3 regions of the Neobacillus sp. genome follow, and region 3 is predicted to be linked to each of the others. Evidence: predicted binding sites of a transcription regulator. Region 3 holds the regulator's gene; each other region holds the start of a gene.

Region 1 (4,283 bases), on a different contig from region 3:
CGAATGCATTAAATGCCTATGTAACTGGAATTGGCTCCAATGCCAGGATTGTCCTTTGGGATACGACATTAAACAAACTTTCAGATAACCAAATTTTATTTATAATGGCCCATGAAATGTGCCATTATGTCGAGAAACATATTTATTTTGGAATTGGCGGTTATCTACTTCTTTCATTGCTTGGGCTGTATTTGACCTATAGACTAATGAATTGGGTGGTAGTCCGGTGGGGGAAGGAACTGAGAATTGCAGATGTAAGTGATATTCGTTCACTTCCGTTATTTTTTATAGTTTTGTCTATGCTGTTATTTGCGTCAAGTCCATTAACAAATCTCGCGTCTCGTTATGAGGAAACACGAGCTGACAGATATGCGATTGAAATGACCAAAAATCCCGAAGCAGCGATTACATCTTTTCAGGAATTAACCAGGTCAGGACTTAGTCAGGTGAATCCACCATTATTAGTTAAAATTTTCCGGTATACTCATCCTTCCATGCTTGATCGCATTTCCAAGCTGGAAGAATACGAAATTAAACATCAAAACAAGGAATAAAAAATAAGGCTAATGACAATTTTCTTGTCTTTAGCCCTTTTTTATCAAAAGAAAGACCGTCTCGAAAGACGGTTCAGTGGAAGTAGGTTTTTAAGTGCCAAATCGTTTATTAATTTCTTTAAGCTGTTCAGATAAACGGAGAAATGAACCTTTGTCTCGATGATCGATGGCCAAGTCAATTTTACGCAGTAATTTATCCTTTTCAACTGTTAGCTGGACCTCAGATAAGAGCATTTCGATGTATAAATCTTGGACGAAGTTCTCTTTCATTCGATTGCGTTTCATGGCACCAAGCTTCATTAATTCCGTGTATGATTTTTCATTCATGAAAATCACCTCTGATGCTTTTTATTATTATATGGATTTTTTTGATTAATATCAATTAATAATTATAATTTTCTGAAAAATATTTTATTGACATGAATTTTGTGAATAAATTAGCAACAATTTAGAAATATAATGGAATTACAGACCAGTAGTGGTAAGATATGGTGGAAAATATTAAAAGGAGTTGAATGTATTGAAGCAAAAGCAAATTGAGGATTATGAAGTAAATTCATGCACAATGTTTATTCAACCAGTGGAATACGGAAGTAAAACCTATTCCCTGATTTATGAAGTCGAAGATGAATTTTTGTCTCCAGTAAAACCATTGGAGATTATCAAAAATAGCTGCGATTATTTTGGGGCAAACTATGAAAGCAGAAAGAGGGGCTCACGAAAAATAATTGGCAATAAACGAAAGGTACCAATTATGATTGAATCAACCAACCATCTCTTCTTTTTTCCTACCATTTCACCGAATAGTAAGGAGTGTATTTGGATTTCACACGAACATGTTGAGAATTATATCCGCATTGGGCCACACCAGACATCAATCACTTTCCAAAATAAACAATCCCACCACTTTCAAGTGCCATACTCTACGATTGAGCATCAAATGTTAAAGACCTCTTTATTAAAAACAAAGATATTGCAAAGAATAGAAAAAAATGAGAGGAAGTTATTTTACTTTTTGAACAGGACTAAGTTATCACATACCTCAGAAAGCTCTCATAAATACGATAGTGATTTTTATGTGAAAGATAAATAAGTACTAATGATTTCAAACGTTAACGGGATAGATGTTTTTTTAATAAATAAGTCTCCATTAATTCTTGAACCTTGTTGCGAATTCTCGGATTAAAGTAATTATGGTTTTCTTCATACCCTTTATAAATAAACATATACATCGTAAAGGCATCGTCCCGTTTTGTTTCAATGACTTGAAGGTTATTCTTTTTCATATACTGTTTTACCTCAGAGAGTTCCCCTTGCACGTCCTTCATCGTTTCCTCAATTAAATCTAAATAAGGCCTTTTTAATTTAAATGGGCTATTTTCCACAACAGACAAATCTCGGTTTAAGATGATTAGAAGCATCGGTAAATATAAAGCCTTCTCCATGATGTCACGATCATCCTCAGGAATTCTGGTCATCCTGTCATCCGCACCTTTCTATAGTTTTCGAACAAATGTTCCTATATAATTTTACTAAAAAGAACCGATAAAAGCAATAGAACTTTTCTTTTACAAAAGCTCGTCGACAATTGGCGGGCTTTCTGGGGCTAATCAGAAGTTATTTTCATAAATTCTGAATGCATAAGTGTGACTATGTCTCATGAACCGACAACGGCTCGACCATCGTCGAGTCTTCTTTATTGCAAAAATTGGCCAATATATGAGAAAGTTTTCATTAATAGAAGGATATCTGAAAGGGGAAAATGAATTTAATGAAGAAACCTTGAAAAAGAAAAAACAGTCATATATAGGTGAAGTTTAAAAACATAGCGAATGGGTGATAAACAATGAGAGCAGATAAACATCAAAATAGGAAAAAGAGAAGATGGCCGTCCATTTTGCTTGTATTCTTACTATTAATTGGTGCAGTGGCAGGTTATGCTTATTTCCAATATAAACAAGGCGTAAACCAATCATTAAAAAAAATAAATAAGGATAATAAACAAGCAAATGTTGTCTATACATTTGAAGGGAAAAAGGATCAGTATGGAGACACGAATATCTTATTGCTTGGAAGCGATGCACGGGGAAAAGAAAAGGCCCGGGCAGATACGATCATGATTGCTCATTATAACGAAGATAAAGGGACTTTTAAGCTTACTTCTATTATGAGAGATAGTTACGTGGAAATCCCAGGTTATGGCAAGCATAAAATTAATTCTGCCTTTGCCAGCGGGGGCCCGGAATTAATGAGGCAGACGATTAAACAGAATTTTGATATTGACCTGCAATATTACGCCATTGTGGATTTTCAAGGGTTTGTTCAGCTGATTGATGAAGCTTTCCCAGATGGTGTAGAAATAAATGTTGAGAAAAAAATGGAGAAAAATATTTATATGACGTTAGAGCCCGGTCTGCAAAAATTAAATGGTACACAAATGCTTGGCTATGTTCGCTTCCGTCATGATGCTATTGGAGATTTTGGAAGGGTGGAACGTCAGCAAAAGGCAATCAAGGCGATTAAAGACCAATTAAGTGGCTTCCAAACGATTACCAAACTCCCAAAATTAATTGGTGTCCTCAGTCCATACGTAAATACAAACATGGCTACTTCGGATATGTTATTTATTGGTAAGGACTTCTTTTCCAATAAAAAGGGCACGATGGCCACTCTAAGAATCCCAGTTGAAAATAGTTTTACTGAACCACGAATAAAAGGGGAAGGAGCCGTTTTGGATATTGATGTCGAAAAAAATAAACAGGCACTTCACCAATTTATTACACAATAGTAAATTTAAACCAAATAAAAAATAAAGGAGAAATGGGATGGACATTGAATCAATAAAAGCTTGGTTTACGCTTGAAAATATTATGAATCTGATACAGGAATATCGAGCCCTAGGTCCAATACCCGGAATATTGCTACCTGTCATTGAAGCATTTTTTCCGTTTCTCCCACTGTTTTTATTTGTAATGGCCAATGCAAATGCCTTTGGACTTTGGCTTGGATTTTTATATTCATGGCTAGGAGCGTGTATAGGAGCATTATTAGTTTTTATCCTAATCAGAAAATATGGACAAAGAAGGATATTTGCTTTTTTGTCCAAACACCCGAAGGTCCGTAAGCTAATGGACTGGGTGGAACGCCATGGATTTGGCCCACTTTTTTTACTGCTTTGTTTTCCATTTACACCATCAGCTGTCGTAAACATCGTTGCCGGTCTCTCGAAAATAAGAATGGCCCAATATATGTTGGCCGTTTGTATTGGAAAAATGGTGATGATTTTTACGATGAGCTTTATTGGTTATGATATTCGTTCATTGGTTACTAAGCCCTACCGGACGGTCCTGGTATTAATTATTATTTTTCTTCTTTGGTATGTTGGCAAAAGAATTGAAGGAAGAATGAATAAGGGAACGGAAAATGACCATAATGGAGAAATAGATAGAAACAAAGAAAAGGAGAAGAGGAGGAGGTTCTATGAAAATTGAATGGAAAAAGGAAGGCATGGAATGGGTTAAGGCATTCGCAATTGGAATTATTATTTTTGCTTTTATTCGTACATTTTTCTTTTCCAACTATGTAGTAGAAGGCGAATCAATGATGCCGACACTGCAGGATGGAAATAAGCTGGTTGTCAATAAGCTAGGGTTTCAAGTTGGGGAGTTGAATCGATTTGATGTCATTGTGTTTCATGCCAATCAGAAAGAGGATTTTGTCAAACGTATT
Region 2 (4,283 bases), on a different contig from region 3:
AATCAATTCATCCAGTATCTCCCTGCCGCATTCTAAACTCTGTTGTTTTAACGTTTGAACAAAATGAGGGTCATTTAACAAAATATCAATATTTTGCTGAGTAGACTTGATGCCCCTATTGTCTAAAGCCAATTCTAAATCTTCCGTGTGCCAGATAACTTTTGTTAATTCCATTTTCGATCGCCGTCCTTTTTTTAAGACTTTTTTGTTTTTGCGGAGGCCGATTTGCATTCACAGCAAAAAGGACGCCAAGGGTTTACGAGGCCGTTAAGGGTGCTTCAGCAGCCTTTTACGGATCGTTAAAGCTCATTTATTTGTGCTCGCGGCAGCGGCCGTTAACAAAAAAATGAGCTGACCCTTGCGTCCTTTTATGAAACACGGTTAGCGACGCGGTGGTGCCTTTTCCGCCGCGTTGATGGCCGATGTTGAATGTGACATGCTAAAGCCCCCGGACAGCTTCAGCTGTCCAAGGTGGGGGCGTTTGGCTGGACAAAAACAAAAAAGGCGTCTAAAAAAGGATTTTAATCATGCCGGCGGCTGCCGGCATACGTTTTGCGGAAATGCGACCGGGCTTTACGGGAGCCTTTCTGCTGCTTTTAAGGTTTTAGAGGCTGCTTCAGCAGCCTCTAAGCAGGCTCGATGCCTGCGTTTTAATCAAGGAAAACTTTAGTTTTCCGACTATCCGTGAATTTATTTCAGAGGCAGGTTTATCTGATGAATTAATTTCTAAACTTTGAAAAATGTTTTCTCTGGTATAGAATTAAAGTTAAATCCAACTTTTGGAGAAATGCTGAAGGTATAGCGGAATCAACCGATAAATAATATATAGAGATAGGAAAGAGAGGTAGACATGGAGAATCTAAAACATATTAAAAAAATTAAGAATAGTATTCTTTTTTCAGTTGTATGGCGGGTTTTATTTATAGCTTTATATCCAATACTTTCAGGAATTGGATTGAATATGATTGGAATAAATTTGTCTGCAGGAATCCTGTTTGCATTAAGTTTTATCGTCAGTATGATTGCCTGTTTGACTTTAGTCACCCATATGGGAAATTTAATTGGGATAAGGGAGTTTTTACGGCAGTATAAATTAATAGAAAGAGAGCTTATAGGGAGATATTCCTTTGATGCTAAAGTTTTGGATGACATGCTTGATAACACCAGAAAAAAATATAGCCATCAAATATCATTTGATCGGAAGTACGACATAAATGATTTACATGCTATTGAAGAGTTAAATAAGGAAGATCGAAAGGGTAAGTATTTGGATAAGTACCTTACTGCTAAACATGATAAACATGTAATTCGTATGGCCTTAATTCCAAAGAATATAGCGGAGGACTGTATTTATAGAGTATTTAATTCCAAAACTCTATTTGGTATAACCGGAAGGAAATATTTTTACAAATGGGAAATGGCTCGATTAGATGATGAGTTTATTCTAATGAGAAAAGAGAAAGAAGCAAAAAAGAATAATATTAATTAAAGTAAAAGTACCTGAAGTTTTCAGGTGCTTTTTTTGTGAAGAAAGTGTAACCAGGGGAACGCGGGCGATCGGGGCCCGCATCCCTGTGCGATGGCAGCATCTGGGCGAAGAACTACAACTGAAGGAGTGCGTCTGTTTCCGGAAGACCCGTCGGGGCCAGGGCAAAGCAGGCGATCGGCGCCTGCATCCCGGCTATTGCAGCACCGGCGGCGAAGAACAGCAGCTGAAGGAGCACGTCTGTTTCCGGAAGACCCGCCGGGTCCAGGGCAACGGGGGCGAACGGCGTCCGCATCCCTGGGCGATTCTGCATCGGCAGCGAAGAACTGCAGCTGAAGGAACGCGCGGGCAGTTTTTAGAGAGTAGTGATGCGGCAGCATTCAGGAAAAACTTTCTTGTACTAAAGGAACGTATGTTCTGGTAATATAGAATCAAAAATATGAGAAGGTGTGGATCAAGTGATAAAGGATCGGGGTTTAATGAAATGGTCAACTTCTATGATGTTACCGGAACACAATGAAATGTTAAAGCAGCTTAATCTTGAAATGGAAAAAATGAAGCGCCCCAAAAATGATGAACAACAAATTGAGGAAATGGCTTTTACAATACTGAGGGCAGAACAAGGCAAACATCTTTTAAATATCTCTTATTTCGAGAATGGCTTTATTTCATCTCTCACAGGTTTTGTGAGTACCTTTAAGCACATTGACAGGCAGATATTAATAAAAACGAATGACGGGCTTATTAAGGCTGTTTCAGTGGATAATTTAATCAATGTGGAGTTTGCAGATGGAGAAAAGTTTTATGATTGACTATGATAGTCTCCCTAAACGTACTTTTTTAACCGTAGATATGCGCAGCTTTTATGCCAGTGCATCTGCAGTTATGCTTGGCCTTGATCCCATGAAATGCTATCTTGCGGTGGTTGGGGATACGGAACGATCAGGAAGTGTTGTTTTAGCTGCGTCACCGTCTTTAAAAAAACGATTTGGTATTAAAACCGGTTCTCGCCTTTATGAAATTCCTGATCACCCTGAAATTCACATAGTAAATCCTCAGATGCGGCTGTTTATTAAACTGTCAACTCATATAACTCATTTGTTTTATCAATTTGCTGCACCTGAAGATATCCTTACCTATAGTATTGATGAGAGTATAATTCGATGCGATCATCTGAAGAGGCTATGGGGGACACCGATGGATTTAGCGAAAAGATTACAAAATGATTATGGCCAGTTCGCCCATTATCGGAAATGTGGGGCATAGGAAAGCGTATGGAAAGGAATCTGAATCGAATGGGGATTTCTACTGTAGGTCAGCTTGCAAACTATCCTCTAAAGCTTTTAGAGAAACGTTTCGGCATCATGGGAAGCCAGATCTATTATCATGCTCATGGGATAGATCTTAGTGATATGGGAACGCCGGTGAGACAAGAACAAATCTCTTTTGGGAAAAGCCAGATATTGTTAAGGGACTACCACCAAGAAGCGGAAATTAAATCAGTCCTATTGGAAATGTGTGAGGAAGTTGCTAGGCGGGCTAGAAAGGCGAAAAAAGCTGGCCGTACCATTCATTTAGGAATAGGTTATAGTCACAGCATAGGCGGCGGTGGCTTTAATCGGTCTTTAACAATAGATCAACCAACTAATAACACTATGAAAATTTATAAAACAAGCCTTGTGCTGTTTAAGAAGTTTTACCAAGGCCAAACGGTAAGGAGCTTGTCAGTTACACTAGGCAACGTCGTTGACGATAACCAATTTCAGATGTCCCTTTTTGAAGAAGGAGAAGAAAAACAACGTCAGCTTGGCCATGTTATGGATTCCATTAGGGAAAAATACGGCTCAGATGCGATTTTAAGAGCTATTTCTTATACCACAGCTGGAACTGCTCTAAAGCGAGCTAAGCTTGTGGGCGGCCATCAGGCGTAATCGCCTTTTAACTGAAAGTCTCCGTAGCATTTCATCGCTTTGGTTTGGCAGCCTAGCGGTTGCCTTCTTTTTTAAATACGAGGTATCTCTTTAGTTTATTTAAAACTTCTATGGGATTTCAAATGCTAGACATGATATACTTGTTAGGAAGATATTTCTAAAAAAGGGGGCGGGGTAATGAAAAAAAGATTCATTGGATTCTTGGTCTTAGCTTCTTTTTTGTTAATGTTTAATACAGCTTCATATGCTACTGAAACGGAAGAAAAAACAACGGCTGAAGTATTGGAGAGCGCGTGGGATGAATTTGGTTTATTTAGTTTTGAAATTGGACAAACTGATCCGGTAATTACAATAGGAATGGATCAAAGCAAAAGTGATACAAAGCTTCGTGAATATTTAAACGATAACCTGTCTGAGAAATCAAAGAAAAAATATGACGTTGTAATATTCAAAGACGATATTAATAAATTGAAAAAAGAACATCAAAAGTATTTGCAAGAAAAAAGCAGACCTTAACGGGTCTGCTTTTTTCATTTAAAGTTAGTTGTACCACAGAGTAGCTTTTTTTATTGTAATCACCTTATCAAAGCCTGCTTCATTTGTGAATTTAAAACGATAGCTTTTGCCTTTTTTTAAATTCCAATTCATATGAAATTCACCTTTCCAACCACCCGGTATTGAAACTTTTTTGGCTTGACCAGCTGGCCCCCCTTTTCCATTATCATAATATGCGGCTACAGCAAATGCTTTTGCTGTTCCTTTATAAGCTATGATAAGAGTTTTAGGATCTTTAAAGCTTTTTCCATATCTGCCTGGTCCTCCACCAAGCCAAATGTTAGAACTGAAATCGAAATATCCCGATGAAT
Region 3 (4,283 bases):
AATGTCCTGCAAGCGAAGCAGCCTCCGCAGATACACCTTCCATTAAGTCACCATCGCCACAAACGCTGTATGTAAAATGGTTCACAAGTTCATAATTATCTTTATTATAAACACTTGCGACATGGCGTTCTGCCATTGCCATTCCAACTGCCATTGCAATTCCCTGGCCAAGCGGACCTGTTGTTGCTTCTACGCCTTCTGTGTGACCATACTCAGGGTGTCCAGGTGTTTTACTTCCCCATTGGCGGAATTGTTTTAAATCATCCATTGAAAGATTATAACCAGATAAATGAAGCATGCTGTATAACAACGCAGAACCATGACCTGCTGATAATACAAAACGATCACGGTTAAACCAATGAGGGTTCTTTGGGTTCTGGTTCATGAAACGGGTCCACAATGTATAAGTCATGGGTGCAGCACCCATAGGCATCCCAGGATGTCCTGAGTTTGCTTTCTCGATTGCATCAATAGAAAGCGTACGGATAGAAGTAACGGATAAATCATCAATAGTATTAAACATGAAATACATCCTTTCTTTGTTACGTGAATACTAAATACAACATTAATATTATATTGCTACTGTTGATAATTCAACAAATAGCACTAAAATAAGGAACAAAAGTCACTTTGTTTTTTATTTTGACACATAACTGGCTGGTATATGTAAAAAAAGGAATACAAATTGTATTCCTATTTGATTAATGAAGTGTATTTTTTTTCCGGGCTTTTATTTTTTCCGGTGTTACGTCATTACCTTCTGGATCAATGAACTTTGTATTTGTTAATGTATCAAGCATTTGAGAACGAAAAGTTGCCAAATACTCACTTCTTAATTGAGATTGCTCTCTCGCTTCTGTTTCCGTTAATCCGGTTGCTTTTGCTTTTCTTGCAAGCTCATTGATTCTAGCCATTTTTTCCTTCGATAGCATTCAAGAACCTTCCTTTCGGTAAAGAATCAGTACAGAGAAATGATTTTACTAAAAAAAAAGCCTTTTGACAAGGCAAAAGGTCTATTCATCTTGTGATTCCATATATTCTTGATACCTTCTATGTACGGTTGCTTTAGAAATATTATATTTAAAACCTCTTAGAATTGCGGCAATTTCCGCAAAGGTCAATCCATTTTTTCTTAACCTTACAATTTCTTCAACTGGGACATTTATTTTGTCCCTGCCAGATGCTTCACCTAGATTTTTTAGATTTTTTTCAGGATGATAACCTTGTTGAACTGCACGTTTCATTCCTCGCTTGATTTTAACATTATGAAGTTTTCGCTGATACTCCTCCACCATACTAACGATTTTCAAAACCATAGAATCCGATTCTGAAAGTTGCAATTCGCCATTATGAGAAATGCTATAAAGTTTCGTACCTTCTTTCATTATGCAATGTAAAAGAGCTATTTTGGTGTTCCCTCTACCAAGACGTGTTTCATCCTGGATTAACAACGCTTGTACCTTTTTATCTTTTATTCGTTCTAATACTTGTAGTATACCTTCTCTTTCAAAATCATAGCCACTTGCCTTTTCTTTTATAATTAAATCTATTTCAAATTGTTGCTGATTCGCGAGCTGGACTAATTCCTCTTCCTGGCGTTTTAATGAAGACTCTTGTGTTTCCTTATTTGTACTTACACGGCAGTATATGATTGCTTTCATATAAAATTCCCTTCCTAATCGCCAATGGCACTAGCTAATTCTGTGGTTGAAGATGAAGATTTTTTATTGACTGGAATGATGATTTCTTCACCTGGAAAAATTTGATCACTAACATTTTTATTGTGATTTTTTACCCAGCTAACGAATTCCTCATTCGTAAGTGAGTGCAGATCGGAATATTGATTCGAAATTCCCCAAAGTGAGTCTCCTTCAGAAATCTTTACCTTTAAGTATTTATTTTGATCAATGGATTGTTTTTGAACCGATAAAATGAAAGCTAAGGAACAGCTTAAAAGGATTAGAGTAATAGCATACGAATATTTGCTCCATAAATTTTTCATAATGACACCTCTTTTAGGAATGTACGTTCTCTTTATTTAATTTTATTATAAAACGAACATTTGTTTGTTGTCAACAACCTTTTCGAACTTATGTTTGTATATAATATGCGAACATGCTATAATAGAGACAACATTAACCAGGCGAGGTGCATTTTATCATGGTAAAAATATCAAAGCGACAGCAGGATATCCTGGACTTCATTAAAGACGAAGTTAGGAGTAAGGGATATCCGCCTTCTGTAAGGGAAATTGGCGAAGCAGTTGGATTAGCATCTAGTTCTACTGTTCACGGTCATTTAGCAAGGCTGGAAAGTAAAGGCCTTATTAGACGGGACCCTACGAAACCAAGAGCAATCGAAATCTTAGAAGTCGATGTAGCAGCGCATATTCCTAGAAACAAAGTAGTCAATGTTCCCGTAGTTGGGAAAGTTACAGCAGGTTTGCCAATTACAGCAATCGAAAATGTTGAAGAGTACTTCCCGCTACCAGAAAGTCTAGCGCCAGCAGATGAGCAGGTATTTATGCTAGAAATCATGGGTGAAAGTATGATAGAGGCGGGGATCCTTGACGGCGATTATGTTATTGTTAAACAGCAACAAACCGCTAATAACGGCGATATTGTTGTGGCAATGACCGAAGAAGACGAAGCTACATGTAAGCGATTTTTTAAGGAAAAGGACTACATTCGCCTGCAACCTGAGAATTCTACTATGGATCCTATTATTCTAAGGAATGTTTCGATACTAGGAAAAGTCATTGGGGTTTATCGACATATCCATTAAAACCAATAAGAGCAGGCATCCGCCAGCTCTTTTTTTATTGGGAAAAATCTTTGAAAATACCATTTCTCTGTTGAATATATTGAAAATTCAATATATTTACCCATGCTGATATTGTAAATCTTTCATATAATAGAACTACACCATGATTTACCTTAGGTCCAAAAATTATAGGCTTAAGGAGTGTGGGAAACAGTGTTAAAGGACATTATTTTCTCTTTAGTGATTGGTGGGTCGGTTGGAATCATTGGACATGTTCGCAAGTACGGGAAAATTATTATGCCTCGAAAAACAAAAAAATTCATTTACCTTGGTTTTCTAGAAGAATTGCTTCTAGGTGCAGTTGCTTCACTTCTACTTGTTCTATACACAGCTCCAAATTCATTTGTAGAGATTATTATTTTTTCAATCATTGCAGGAATTGGTGGTGATGCCGTCCTTAATCGATTTAAACTATTAAATTCAGACAATGAGAAATAAGAAGGCAAGAAAAATACCAAGTGGGGATTAACTCCACTCGGTATTTTTTATCCAGCTATAAAAATGGAATTAACCCGAAGCACCATTCCGGTACCAAGGGTTAATTCGTTTTTAATACATGCTCATATATTGGTCGCGTTCCCATTGGTGAACGACTGTTCTAAACATATCCCATTCAATTTCTTTCGCTTCCACAAAATGCTCGAAAATGTGTTCTCCAAGTCCGGAAACAATCACTTCATCCGCTTTTAATTGTTCTAATGCCTGAGCTAGTGTTGCTGGAAGATCTATGATTCCTTCCTCAATTCTTTCTTCTTTGCTCATTACATATATATTACGATCAACTGGTGCAGGAGGTGTTAATTTAGTTTTAATTCCCTCTAAACCTGCTTTTAAAAGTACGGCCATTGCAAGATATGGGTTAGCTGCTGGGTCCACACTTCTCACTTCAACACGTGTACTTAATCCACGGGAAGCTGGAATACGGATTAATGGTGAACGGTTTTGAGCAGACCATGCGACATAACATGGAGCCTCATAGCCAGGAACCAAACGTTTATAAGAATTTACAGTTGGATTGGTTACTGCTGTAAAGCTTGGTGCATGTTTTAGGATTCCTGCAATAAACTGACGGGCTGTATCACTCATCTGAAGGTCACCCGTTGGTTCGTAGAAAGTATTTTCACCATTTTTAAATAAAGAAAGGTTCATATGCATTCCCGAACCATTTACACCGAATAATGGTTTTGGCATGAACGTTGCGTGCAAACCGTGTTTACGAGCAATCGTTTTTACTACTAACTTGAATGTTTGAATTTGGTCACAAGCAGTTAAAGCATCTGCATATTTAAAGTCAATTTCGTGCTGTCCTGGTGCTACCTCATGGTGTGATGCTTCGATTTCAAAGCCCATTTCTTCCAATTCGAGGACAATGTCACGACGGCAGTTTTCACCAAGATCTGTTGGAGCTAAATCAAAATATCCACCACGGTCATTTAACTCTAAGGTTGGTTCCCCATTTT

What was found. Region 3 encodes LexA, which represses DNA repair genes until DNA is damaged. Its sites were predicted from a motif close to CGAACATATGTTCG; they were not measured.
Region 1: RTR43_RS25280 (YhjD family protein) is a predicted target of LexA. The motif match lies at 2,061-2,074, and genes of this name have one in related genera.
Region 2: RTR43_RS25415 (YolD-like family protein) is a predicted target of LexA. The motif match lies at 1,892-1,905, and genes of this name have one in related genera.

What each region holds. Positions count from the first base shown of each region.
Region 1 covers NZ_DALZYO010000083.1:425-4,707, reverse strand. The annotation lists gene RTR43_RS25295 (M48 family metallopeptidase) at 1-554, shown strand, start outside; gene RTR43_RS25290 (IDEAL domain-containing protein) at 645-881, opposite strand; gene RTR43_RS25285 (competence protein ComK) at 1,075-1,647, shown strand; gene RTR43_RS25280 (YhjD family protein) at 1,667-2,032, opposite strand; gene RTR43_RS25275 (hypothetical protein) at 2,214-2,375, shown strand; gene RTR43_RS25270 (LCP family protein) at 2,401-3,342, shown strand; gene RTR43_RS25265 (TVP38/TMEM64 family protein) at 3,380-4,045, shown strand; gene lepB (signal peptidase I) at 4,035-4,283, shown strand, end outside.
Region 2 covers NZ_DALZYO010000086.1:491-4,773, reverse strand. The annotation lists gene RTR43_RS25430 (hypothetical protein) at 1-174, opposite strand, end outside; gene RTR43_RS25425 (hypothetical protein) at 482-670, shown strand; gene RTR43_RS25420 (hypothetical protein) at 851-1,489, shown strand; gene RTR43_RS25415 (YolD-like family protein) at 1,966-2,298, shown strand; partial or broken gene RTR43_RS25410 (DinB/UmuC family translesion DNA polymerase) at 2,291-3,417, shown strand; gene RTR43_RS25405 (YolC/YozM family protein) at 3,595-3,933, shown strand; gene RTR43_RS25400 (hypothetical protein) at 3,958-4,283, opposite strand, start outside.
Region 3 covers NZ_DALZYO010000023.1:68,298-72,580, reverse strand. The annotation lists gene tkt (transketolase) at 1-523, opposite strand, end outside; gene RTR43_RS15160 (DUF896 domain-containing protein) at 702-932, opposite strand; gene RTR43_RS15155 (YneB family resolvase-like protein) at 1,014-1,661, opposite strand; gene yneA (cell division suppressor protein YneA) at 1,676-2,002, opposite strand; gene lexA (transcriptional repressor LexA) at 2,161-2,784, shown strand; gene RTR43_RS15140 (DUF4257 domain-containing protein) at 2,977-3,261, shown strand; gene glnA (type I glutamate--ammonia ligase) at 3,373-4,283, opposite strand, start outside.